2 regions of the Guptibacillus sedimenti genome follow, and region 1 is predicted to be linked to the other one. Evidence: riboswitches for the same ligand, from Rfam matches in the RefSeq annotation. Region 1 holds a riboswitch; the other holds the start of a gene.
The links. A riboswitch is a leader RNA that binds a small molecule or an ion and turns the genes downstream of it on or off. The one in region 1 is predicted to bind S-adenosylmethionine.
Positions count from the first base shown of each region.

Region 2: another riboswitch for S-adenosylmethionine. It lies ahead of metX (homoserine O-acetyltransferase MetX); the one in region 1 lies ahead of PQ578_RS02360 (MetQ/NlpA family ABC transporter substrate-binding protein).

Region 1 covers NZ_JAQQWV010000001.1:479,750-485,656, forward strand. The annotation lists gene PQ578_RS02345 (metallophosphoesterase) at 1-341, shown strand, start outside; gene PQ578_RS02350 (BH0509 family protein) at 485-634, opposite strand; gene PQ578_RS02355 (S9 family peptidase) at 981-3,014, shown strand; SAM riboswitch class I at 3,117-3,225, shown strand; gene PQ578_RS02360 (MetQ/NlpA family ABC transporter substrate-binding protein) at 3,397-4,206, shown strand; gene PQ578_RS02365 (methionine ABC transporter ATP-binding protein) at 4,228-5,262, shown strand; gene PQ578_RS02370 (methionine ABC transporter permease) at 5,252-5,907, shown strand, end outside.
Region 2 covers NZ_JAQQWV010000001.1:794,342-800,248, reverse strand. The annotation lists gene PQ578_RS03895 (O-acetylhomoserine aminocarboxypropyltransferase/cysteine synthase family protein) at 472-1,770, opposite strand; gene metX (homoserine O-acetyltransferase MetX) at 1,772-2,857, opposite strand; SAM riboswitch class I at 2,953-3,063, opposite strand; gene PQ578_RS03885 (TlpA disulfide reductase family protein) at 3,245-3,664, shown strand; gene PQ578_RS03880 (anti-sigma factor domain-containing protein) at 3,729-5,063, opposite strand; gene sigI (RNA polymerase sigma-I factor) at 5,086-5,850, opposite strand.

The DNA.
Region 1 (5,907 bases):
TTGTTGCTCTAAATCATTATCCGGTGGCTGATGCAAGAATCGAGGCGATTCAAAATAGTGGACGCTACGAGTTAAGAGATTATGATGTAATCCTTGCTGGTCATTATCACGGTGGTCAAATTCGTATACCCTTTTTAGGAGCTCTTTTTATACCAGAACCCTGGTATGATAGGGGAGGTTTCCTGCCTCCACAGGACAGAGTAAAAGGATTGTGGGAATATAAAGGGATAAAACAATATGTCAGTGCAGGACTTGGAAGTAGTGACGCTATTTCTTTTTTGAATTTCAGGTTTAATAATCCGCCAGAAATTAATATCATAACTCTCACTAATGGGCAATAGTAGGTCAACCAATAAAACTATAGGATAAAGATGAAGCAAACTTTAATAATAAACAACAATAATTTAAAACTAAATTCAGAAACAAATCACCATACCAAAACAGCCCCTGCAGGGAATTCCCTGCAGGGGCTGTGAACGTCTATTTACATCATTAAGTCCGCTGGTGATTCATCAAAGTAGAGCCAGTGAAAATATTCTACTTCTGCATCAGACATTTTGAGAACTTCTTCTCTATTCATCGTCGTTTTGTCGCACAAAAGATCAATAAATTGGTTTCGTGCTTGCTGGCTCATTGTAAATCCTCCCTAGTATTTTAAGCGGCTTTCTGATTTTGGTAACCGCTTTCAATTTGTTAATTCCATTATATATCTCATAATGAGATCATTCAAATACCGTTTTGAGATATATCACCTGAAAACGATGTGCTTTTGGTATGAAAGTGAGCGGATGTTCAGAGATAAAAAGGTAAAACGGGAATATACGTTCTGTTTTTTGAGATTTGAAGACGCAACATGATCTAAAAAGAGACAATGGGCTGGAAAGGAAGTGGTAACTGAACTGTTCGTGCAAAGGTAACAAGCAGGAATTCCACCTATTTAATGGAAGTAGAGACATAAGAGAAGAAGGGAAGTGGAAAGTTTGAAGAAAGAAATTGAAAAAGAATTGGAGAAAAGCGAGCAGTTGGAAGAGCTTTTATATGATTTCACCTTTGTCGGTAATCCTCAGATTTCGCCTGATGGAACCTATGTCGTTTATGTGAAAAAAGTGATAAATGAGGAAAAAGAATATACTTCAAACCTCGTACTAGTGAACCGAGATACTGGGATTGAGCATGATTGGACAGCTTTAGGAGGAGAAAAGAAGGACCGTTCTCCTCGCTGGTCACCAGACGGTAAGACGATTGCTTTCGTTTCCGACCGATCAGGAGAAGATCAAATATGGCTAATTTCCACGGATGGTGGTGAGGCGCGCAAGCTAACCAATTTGAAGAGCGGTGTATCAGCACCGGTTTGGAGGCCGGATGGTACATCTTTACTCATTTTAAGTAAAGATAAAAAGGAAGAAGAGAAGGTCGAGGGACGGAAGCCTCTCGTCGTAACGGACTTGCAGTATAAATCAGAAGGCGCTGGTTTTCTGGATGGGCATCACCTGCAGATTGTCATCATCGACGTATCCTCAGGAGGAGAGAAGATCAAATGGTTGACGGATGCTCCGTTTAACCATTCAAGTCCTAGCTGGTCACCAGATGGTCAATCGATTGCTTATGTGAGAAGCCGCAATGAGGATGCGGAACATGGTTCGTATATGCGGTCGGATCTTTTCGTACAGCGATTAGAAGAAGGTAAGGTCGATCCGGATCAATTGAACAGTGAGGGCGGTAGCTTTGAAGCTCCGAGATGGTCACCAGATGGAGAGAAGCTCTCTTTCGTCGGGCACTTCTTTCTTCATGAGGGAGCTACATTAAATAAGGTGTGGACCGTTGATGTAGAGAAAAAGGAGTTTACTTGTTTAACAGATACGGTTGATTTGGAGTGCTCGGATGTGTTGATTTCAGATATGCACTGGGGAGGCGCTTCGCCAGGGGCAGTGTGGAATGAGGATGGAACGGAAGTCTATTTTCTTGCTAGTGAACAGGGAAGCACTGGCGTGTACTGCGCTAACGTCGATTGCACAGTTCGACAAATAACGGGTGGTGACAGGCACTTCTACGCTTTTCACTACATACCGAAGACAAATGAAGCGGCGGTTGCAGTTAGTGATCCTCTAAACATTGGTGATATCTATACGCTTTCGTTTCATGGTGACCGAGTCAATGAGGAGCGTATTTCTCAATCAAATGAGGAGGTTCTTCAACATATGGAGCTTTCGTCTCCAGAGAGCTTTACATACAACGGTAAAGACGGGTTAGAGATTCAGGGATGGATCATGCGACCGGCTGGCTTTAAAGATGGGCAAAGATACCCTCTCATTCTTGAAATTCATGGCGGTCCACATATGATGTATGGAAATTCGTTTATGCATGAATTTCAGTTTCTCGCTTCAAAGGGGTATGCTGTTTTATACACAAATCCACGCGGAAGCCAAGGGTACGGTCAAGAGTTTGTAAATGGCTGCCGAGGGGACTATGGTGGTGGCGATTATGAGGATGTGATGGCGGGTGTTAATGCTTCATTGAAGAGTTATTCCTTTATTGATGAAGATCGACTCTACGTAACAGGAGGAAGCTACGGTGGATTTATGACAAACTGGATCGTTGGAAAAACGGATCGCTTTAAAGCAGCCGTCACACAGCGCTCGATTTCAAACTGGCAGAGCTTCTATGGGGTAAGTGACATCGGCTATTTCTTTACTAAGTGGGAAGTTGGAAGTGATCTTGATGAGAACCCTGATAAACTGTGGCACCATTCGCCTTTGAAGTATGTTGATCAAATTCAGACGCCACTTCTTATTCTGCATAGCGAACATGATTACCGCTGTCCTATTGAGCAGGGAGAGCAGTTGTATATTGCCTTAAAACATCGTGGCAAAGATACGATGTTTGTGAGATTCCCAGATTCAGATCATAATTTATCTCGCAGTGGGCATCCAGAGCTAAGAGTGGCGAGGCTGAAGCATCTCGTAAACTGGTTTGATCAACGCGGAGGGCGGGATTCGACAAATACCGGGGAGTGACAGGCACTCGCGTTTTCGCAGCACGCGTTTTTTCTCGATCTGCCCTTGACGCCTTTCGAGAAAGATACTATACTATTGAAAATAGTTAAATAATATTGAAAACTCTTATCAAGAGTGGCAGAGGGACTGGCCCTATGACGCCCAGCAACCATCTCAGTTCGTGAGAAAGGTGCTAATTCCAGCAAACGAGCAATCGTTTGAAAGATGAGAGGGAGTTCAAGCACGGCTGATTTGTTATCCGAAATCACTCAACTCTCTCTGTCCTTTACAGAGGGAGTTTTTTTATTGGGTGGGATTTTAACAGATAAAAGAACTTTTGTGCTTTTAAGTTTTAGTGCTAGAACGCTTTACATTACTACATATTTCTGGAGGAGATTCAAAGATGAAGAAATCATTCTATTTACTAGGAACACTACTATTAGTCTTTTTGGCAGCTTGTTCAGGAAACGAGGCATCTGGAGGTTCTGGAGAAGATGAGCCACTTAAGGTTGGCGTAACAGCTGGACCGCATGAAGATGTGATGAACAAAGTGAAGGAAGTGGCAGCGGAAGATGGATTTGAGATCGAAGTGATGGCATTCAATGATTATGTAATGCCCAACACGGCGCTTGATGAAGGGGAACTTGATGCGAACGTGTTTCAACATGAACCATATTTAAATGACTTCGTGAAAGAACGTGGCTTGGAGCTTTCAAAAGTAGCGACAACGATTAATTTTCCAATGGGTATTTATTCTGATCAATATAAAAGTCTTGATGAACTACAGGAAGGCGACAAAGTAGGATTGCCAAACCACTCAACAGGTGAGCCCAGGGCGTTAATGTTGTTTGAAGAAGCTGGCATTATTGAGTTAAAAGATGGCGTTGGTGTAAAAGCGACGATTAAAGATATTGAGAAAAACCCTTACAATCTCGAGTTTGTTCCATTAGAAGCTTCACAGATTCCGAGACAGCTAGGTGAGCTTGCGATCGCGGCAATTAACACAAACTTCGCGATGGAAAGTGGGCGTGTCCCGAAAGAAGATTCTCTTGAAATGGAGCCAGAAGATTCCCCTTGGGTGAACGTCATCGCGACAAAAACAGAAAATAAAGATGATGAGCGTATTCAGAAGCTAGTGGACTATTATCAGTCAGATGAAGTGAAACAGTTTATCCAGGATGAATTTAACGGATCTGTAGTGGCATCCTGGTAATTTGGAAGAGGAGTGGGCGAGATGATTCGATTAGAGAACATAACGAAAACGTATCAAAGTGGCGAGACGGTAACAAAAGCTGTAGATGATGTTTCTCTGCAGGTTGAAAAAGGGAGCATCTATGGTGTCATTGGCTACAGTGGCGCTGGCAAAAGTACGCTTGTCCGCATGGTGAACCTTTTGGAGAGACCGACAAATGGAAAAGTGTTTATCAATGATGTCGAGCTCACTTCCTTATCAACTAATAAGCTTCAAAAAACAAGACAGCGAATTGGCATGATCTTTCAATCCTTTAATTTGTTGAAAACGGGAACTGTACACCAGAACATTGCGATTCCACTTAAGCTAACGGGCGTACCCAAAAAAGAAATTGAAAATCGGGTGGATAAATACTTAGAGATCGTTGGGTTATCGGATAAGCGCGATGCTTATCCTTCTCAGCTCTCTGGAGGACAGAAGCAGCGAGTTGCGATTGCGCGTGCGCTTGCTCATGAACCTGAGGTGCTTTTATGTGACGAGGCGACAAGTGCGCTTGACCCTGATACGACCGAGTCCATTTTGGCGCTATTGGAACAAATTAATCGTGATTTTGGCATTACGATTTTACTCATTACTCACGAAATGCATGTTGTTCAGAAGATATGTCATGAAGTCGCTGTAATGGAGAATGGAAAAGTGATTGAACAAGGCAGAGTTGTTGATATCTTTAGTCAACCCGAGACATCCACGGCAAAACGGTTTGTACAGTCGCTCTTCCAAGATGAGCTTCCAGAGTCGCTCGTTACGCGTTTGAAAGAAAGTGGTCAGATCGTGAACCTTTCCTTTATAGGCGAGCGTTCCGGAAGTCCGGCTCTTGCGCATGTTAGTAAAAAGTTCGACGTGTATCCGTCGATATTAGCGGGGAATATTACGCAGCTAAAGGATCAGCCGTTTGGGAGACTTGTCGTTCATTTGGAAGGTAATACAGATGAAACGGATAGAGCTGTCGCCTTTTTAGAAGAAAACGGCGTTGTCGTCGAAGGATATGTTCAGGAGGTGGAGGCACATGTCAGCTAAGATTTCGGAATTCCTCGATCTTTGGGGAGCAGATATTTGGAGTGCCATTATAGAAACGTTTCAGATGGTTGGCATTTCCCTCCTGATCTCGGTATTAATAGGGCTTCCGCTAGGTGTGTTACTCGTTTTAACACGACCTGAAAAAGCACTTGAAAACAAGGTTCTTTTCCGCTTGCTAAATGCAGTTATTAATGTGATCAGGTCGATTCCATTCATTATTCTACTCTTTTTCATTTTACCTTTTACGAAAATGATTGCAGGCACAACAATCGGCGTGAAAGGCGTGATTGTGCCGCTCGTTGTTTTTACAGCTCCGTACATTGCGAGGCTGATGGAATCCGCTTTACTTGAAGTAGATCGCGGAGTTGTTGAAGCGTATGAAGCGATGGGGGTCAAAACGAGACACATTATTTGGCACGTTCTAGTCAGAGAATCGCGATCCTCGATTGTGCTTGGGTTAACGATTGCTACGATCGGACTCATTGGGGCAACGGCTATGGCTGGACTTGTTGGCGCAGGTGGGCTTGGAGACCTTGCTTACCGCTATGGGCATTTGCGGTATGAAGTTGATGTGATGTACGTGACGGTCTTTCTGCTTATTGTCCTTGTTCAGGGACTACAGTCGTTTGGGAATATTCTTTCAGC
Region 2 (5,907 bases), 310 kb from region 1:
AGTGTTCCAATGGTAAATTTCATACCTTTCTCAATTAAGTGAAAGAACTCCCTTTACAACTGCTAATTGTCAGCTCTTATCTAGCTCACGACGATAGACAGCTACCATTGCATAATTATTTAACCCCTTTTGTTTTCTACTTAAACCATTGCACTTGAATGATGCCGACATCTTAGCAAAAAGTGATCGATTTTATAATGCCTCCATTGAAAATACGTGCTTGGTTCCAACTTACTCAATGATCGATCTTTTCTTTCTATAGAAACCTTACGCATTTTGTTCATTTATGCAGAAGCATATTTATCAAATTCCATTATTAAAGTTGCATAGTTAATAGCTTACGTTACCTTTAAAGATGTTTATGAACATTTACAGTTGTCGTGTAATAGGCAAACTTTACTTGAACGAAAAATAGGAAACATGCAAAAAACCCTCTTCTAAATTGAGAAAAGGGTTTTCTACTAATATTTCTTAGACGCTAGCTTCGACTTTTGCTTTTGCGATCGCTTGATCTAAATCATCAATTAAATCATCAATGTGTTCAATTCCGACAGAGAGTCGAATCAGATCGTCTCTTACACCAGATGCCACTAGTTCATCAGTACTTAGTTGCTGATGAGTGGTACTTGCTGGATGGATAATTAAACTTTTCGCATCACCAACATTTGCCACGTGAGACCAGAGATCAACGGCATTGATAATCCCTGCACCTGTTTCACGACCTCCTTTAATGCCGAATACAACAACAGCACCGGCACCTTTCGGAAGATATTTGTGAACAAGTTGATGTGAAGGATGATCCTCTTCTTCAGGATAGCTCACCCATTCAACGGCCGGATTGTCTTTCAAATAAGAAACTAGCTTTCGCGTGTTAGCAATGTGCTCTTTCATGCGAACGTGTAGCGTTTCAACGCCAAGAGCTATTTGAAAAGCGTTAAATGGACTAAGCGCAGCACCCGTATCTCTTAGTAGCTGCACTCTTGCTTTAACAATGTACGCAGCTTCTGGGAGTGCTTCAGCAAAAACGATGCCGTGATACGTATGATCCGGCTCTGTGAATCCAGGAAATTTAGGGGAGTTCCAATCGAACTTTCCTCCATCAACGATGATACCTCCCATCGTTGAGCCATTTCCACCAAGCCACTTTGTCGCTGAATGAACGACGATATCTGCTCCGTGTTCAATTGGGCGGCACAAATAAGGTGTTGCAAACGTATTGTCAATAATCAGTGGTATGCCCGCATCATGTGCAATTTCAGCAACTTTTTCAATATCCAATACGTGAAGACCCGGATTCCCAATCGTTTCAGCAAAAATGGCTTTCGTGTTTGGTGTAATGGCTTGCCTAAAAGATTCCACATTTTCCGGGTCAACAAAGTTGGTTTTTATCCCATATTTCGGAAGTGTAGCAGAAAAGAGATTGTACGTTCCACCGTATAAAGTCGATGCTGAAACAATTTCATCTCCGCTATTTGCAACATTTAATATCGCCGTAGTAATGGCTGCCATACCACTTGCTAGTGCAAGTGCTCCAACGCCACCTTCAAGCTGAGCAATTCGTTCTTCAAGTGCTCCGACAGTTGGATTTCCAATCCTTGAATAGATGAACCCTTCTTCTTTTAATGCAAATAAATCAGCGGCATGGTCAGTATTGTCAAACCGATAAGCATTGGATTGATAGATTGGTAGTGCTCTAGCTCCCGTAGCAGGATCTGCTTGTAACCCTCCATGAATGCCAATCGTCTCTAAATGATATTTTTTATCTGCCATTTCACTTCACTCCTTCGATTTTGTTTATCATTGTAAGTTGTTCTTTTATAAGCGGTCCCCATTTATCAAACTCAACGAGAAACCCATCGTGACCAAATTTTGTATCGACAAGATAAAACTGAGAGGATGAGCCTTGTTGAAAAAGCTTTTCTAATTCATCTGGTGGATAAATCAGATCCCCTTTGAACCCAATTGCGAGTATGTTTGCTTTGAATCTTTTGTTTACTAAGGTAAGATTGCCTCTTTCAATGCCAATATCGTGGTTATCCATCGCCTTTAACAAATATAAGTAGCTATTTGCATCAAATCGGCTTACAAGCTTATTTCCTTGATAATGAAGATAGGATTCGACATCGTATTGTGGTTCTTTATGGCTAACTGAAGCCCCTTTAACGCCTCGACCGAATTTTTTTTGGAACATTTCATCCGTTCGATAGGAGACCATCCCAATCATTCTTGCGGTTGCAAGCCCAGATGTTGGAGCTTGATCACTACTATAGTAACCATTCCTCCAGTTCGGATCATTCGTAATCGCAAATCTAGAAATGGCATTATAAGCAATTCCATAGGCGTTCAGGGTTGGTGTGACGGCAAGTGGAATAAGATGATCCATCCAATCTGGATAGAGGAGCCCCCATTCAAGTACCTGCATCCCTCCAAGAGATCCACCAATGACAGCATGCAGGTGGTGAATACCAAGTTCCTCTAGCGCTTTTTTCTGAGAATGCACCATGTCTCTTACAGAAACAAACGGAAAATCGGCTTGGTAACGCTTCTGCGTAACTGGGTTGATCGATTGTGGTCCTGTCGAGCCATTACATCCCCCAAGGACATTGAATGTAATAACTTGAAAATCTGAAGTATCGATAGAAGCACCTTTCCCAATTAATCCTTTCCACCAGCCAGCTTCTTCATGACCGACTGTATACTGATTTCCTGTTAAAGCATGACAGACAAGAATCATTGGCGCTCCCCTAGGGCCCACACGTTCATAGGCAAGTTCGACGTCATGAAGTTCATTGCCAGATTCCAGCATTAACGAACCAATCGATACCGTCTGATCTTCGTATATCGTCTCTCTATCCAAACCCCTATCACTCCTTTCAAACAAATACTGCTTGTTTTTACTTAAAATAAAAAGCCTCTCTGAAAGACAGAGAGGCTTGATTTATTCATCAGCTCCGCTTATCTTTCAGGATTTCTCCTGCAGGATTTGGCACCTTTTCAAACCAGGATTGGTTTGACGGTTGCCGGGCTTCATAGGGCCAGTCCCTCCGCCTCTCTAGATAAGTAAGAATATTTCGTTTTTAATTAATTGTGTTTATTTTAGCAAGGTGGCGCATTAGTGTCAAACATTTTTCGGAATTTTTATTCTTTTGAACTCAGGGATAAAACAGTCTATGACCAGAAATCTTTCGTTAGAATGAACTTTTTGATAAGGTAACGATAGACCATTTAAAAGAGGTGAACAACTATGGAAGCACCCTTCTTTGCATTAGAGGATATGAATAGTGGCGACGTCATTCGCCTTACTGACTTTGTTGGAAAACCAGTGATGATAACGTTCTGGACATCCTGGTGTCCTGACTGTATGAAAGATATGCCGATGAAAGAACAATTTTACGACCATGCTGATCTCGAAAAGCTGGCCTTCTTAACAATAAATGTTACTGGACGAGAACGATCAGAGGAAGCGGGGAAAGAATTTACGATAAAAAACGACCTTCCTTTTCCTGTATTGCGTGACAATGGTCGAGAAACGTATGATGATTACGGATGTACTGGAGTTCCAACAACAGTTCTACTCGATAAAGATCATCAAATTGTTAAGGTTTTTAATGACCAATCTTCTTTCCTCGATATTGCGAAAGCTCTTCCATCCATCATGAAGTAAAAAAAAGCCAGAGGAATCCTTCTGGCTTAAATAATGGATATAAAATGAATAATAGCATGATGCTTCACGAATCTTTTTTCTTTTCTTCAGACTTGCCTTTATTATCTTCTGGGTCTTCTTTCTTTGGAGCTTTTTCGCTTTTCTTTTCCTCTTTGTCTTGCGCTTTTTCGTCTTTCTTCTCAGACTTTTCTTGAGCCTCATCGCTTTTTCTTTCAGCCTTTTCTTGTGCCTTCTCATCCTTATTTTCAGCTTTTTCTTGAGCTTTATCTATTTTACTATTTTGATTTGCAGCTTGCTTTTTTTCTCTTTCTTGTTCTTTTTCTACTTTAGTTTCCGTTTTTTTTTCTGCTTTATCTTGTTTATCTTTTTCATTTTGATCTTCTTTGTCATCTTTTTGTGTCTGCGTGCCACTAGATGAATTGGTTTTCTTTGACTCATTGGAATTAACATTATTCGATTGATTGTCTTTTGATTCAGGAACAGATTTTTGTTCAGGTTGTTTAAGGATAAGTTCTCCGTTTTCATCCTCTTGATCAGGTACTTTTTTGTCGTTTAATTGAACAACAGAATCTTCAATAGGTGTTGGCGTATCTTTCACTTTGGATTCATTAGGGTCTTCCGATTCTTTCCCCTCAGCGGCGGTCATACTTTCGGGTTGCATTTCATCCATCTTTTTCACAGATAGATTACGTACTTCGTCCATTGACAAAGAAGCTCCCCGATCAATGGCTGCGAGGTAGGCCATATATTTCCCTTGAGATATCCCATGTTCTATTGCTTTTTCGCGCATACTGTAATCAGCATCAAGAATAGTTGTAATGGCAACTGCTTGATTAACAAGTGCGTTATTCTTTTCTATACCTTGGATAACGGCTTCTAGATCCCCGGAGATCCCTTTACTTTCTTTTGCTTTAACGTTCGAAGCGACAATGAGTAATTCCCGATCTTCTTCTAGATAGCCTTCGTTATCGAGTTTCGAGACAAGTAATCCTCCAAATTCGCTAAGTGGCATATTCATTGTATCCCGTTCTAATTTCAACCCTTCACCGTCTGAATTCCATGCTTGATATTGAATAACTTCAAGATCAGAATTAACTCCAACCTCAATACTTGGATTGATATCAAAGCTTACATAGGCTGCAACTACATCATTCTGTCTAACAGGAATAACGCCTGTTACGATGACGACTAACAATAGAATTGCTGCCATACCGGCCAGGGTGGGCATAGAGGGGGTAAAATAACCTTTTTTCTTATTTAGTGGTTTTGGTGCAAGTTTAATTTCAGAGCCGATTGTTAACGCATGATTTCGCTTCAGATTGATCGTTGAAAATTCTCCATCAGGAGTTAGCACAACTGCCTTTCTTCCGCGAATGTCCATAATGACCCCTTTTTTCATCCCCTGGCCCCCTTTTTTCCAACTACTGTATATAAGATTTCAGAGCATTAAATCCACCCAAATGAATTAATGCAACTGCTATTATATACTTTCGATTACGTTCAATCGTTTTGCGACTGCATGTAACGAGCGCCAGCAAATCTTTTATAGGGAGCTGCTTTTTCTCTAATAAGTATCCTGAAAGAACGTGATCATCTGCGATTAATTTCGCAATCATCTTGGCATTTTCTCTAGCATCAATATGTTTCGGACAGTTTTTGCTAAGAACCTTAAACGTAATACTAAACTTCTTCAGCAACTGCTCATATTCCTCAATTTCAAACATTCGTACTTCACGTTGTTTATCAATTTCATATACATCAAGGGCGGCTTTTTGTTCTGCAAAGCTATCTTCTAGCCGACCTTCCTCATCAAGTTCCTCAGGTTCAAGGTAAATATACTTATTCTGTCGCGCTTCTTTTCGAATATAATCGATCACTCTTCTTCTAATCACCATATCAGCAAATGTTAAAAATCTGCTTCCCTGGCCTTTTCGATACTGATCCATAGCTTCATTAAAAGCGGATAGTCCTATACTGAACTCATCCATCGAATGATTTATATAGCGATTGCAAACTTTAGACGTGATTTTCTTAATAAAAGGTTGATAGTCTTCTAAAAGCTGATTGCGTAACGCTTGATTTCCATTCTGTATACGATCAACTTTATCTTCTAAAGTAATAGTCTCTTTTTTGTTTTCATTTTTATTAGCGAAATTTCCCATTGCGCTGATTGAAATGGTTGTCATGTTATACACCTCTCATATTGCAGTCAATCTCAACTAGACCGCTTTTCGGGTTGAATT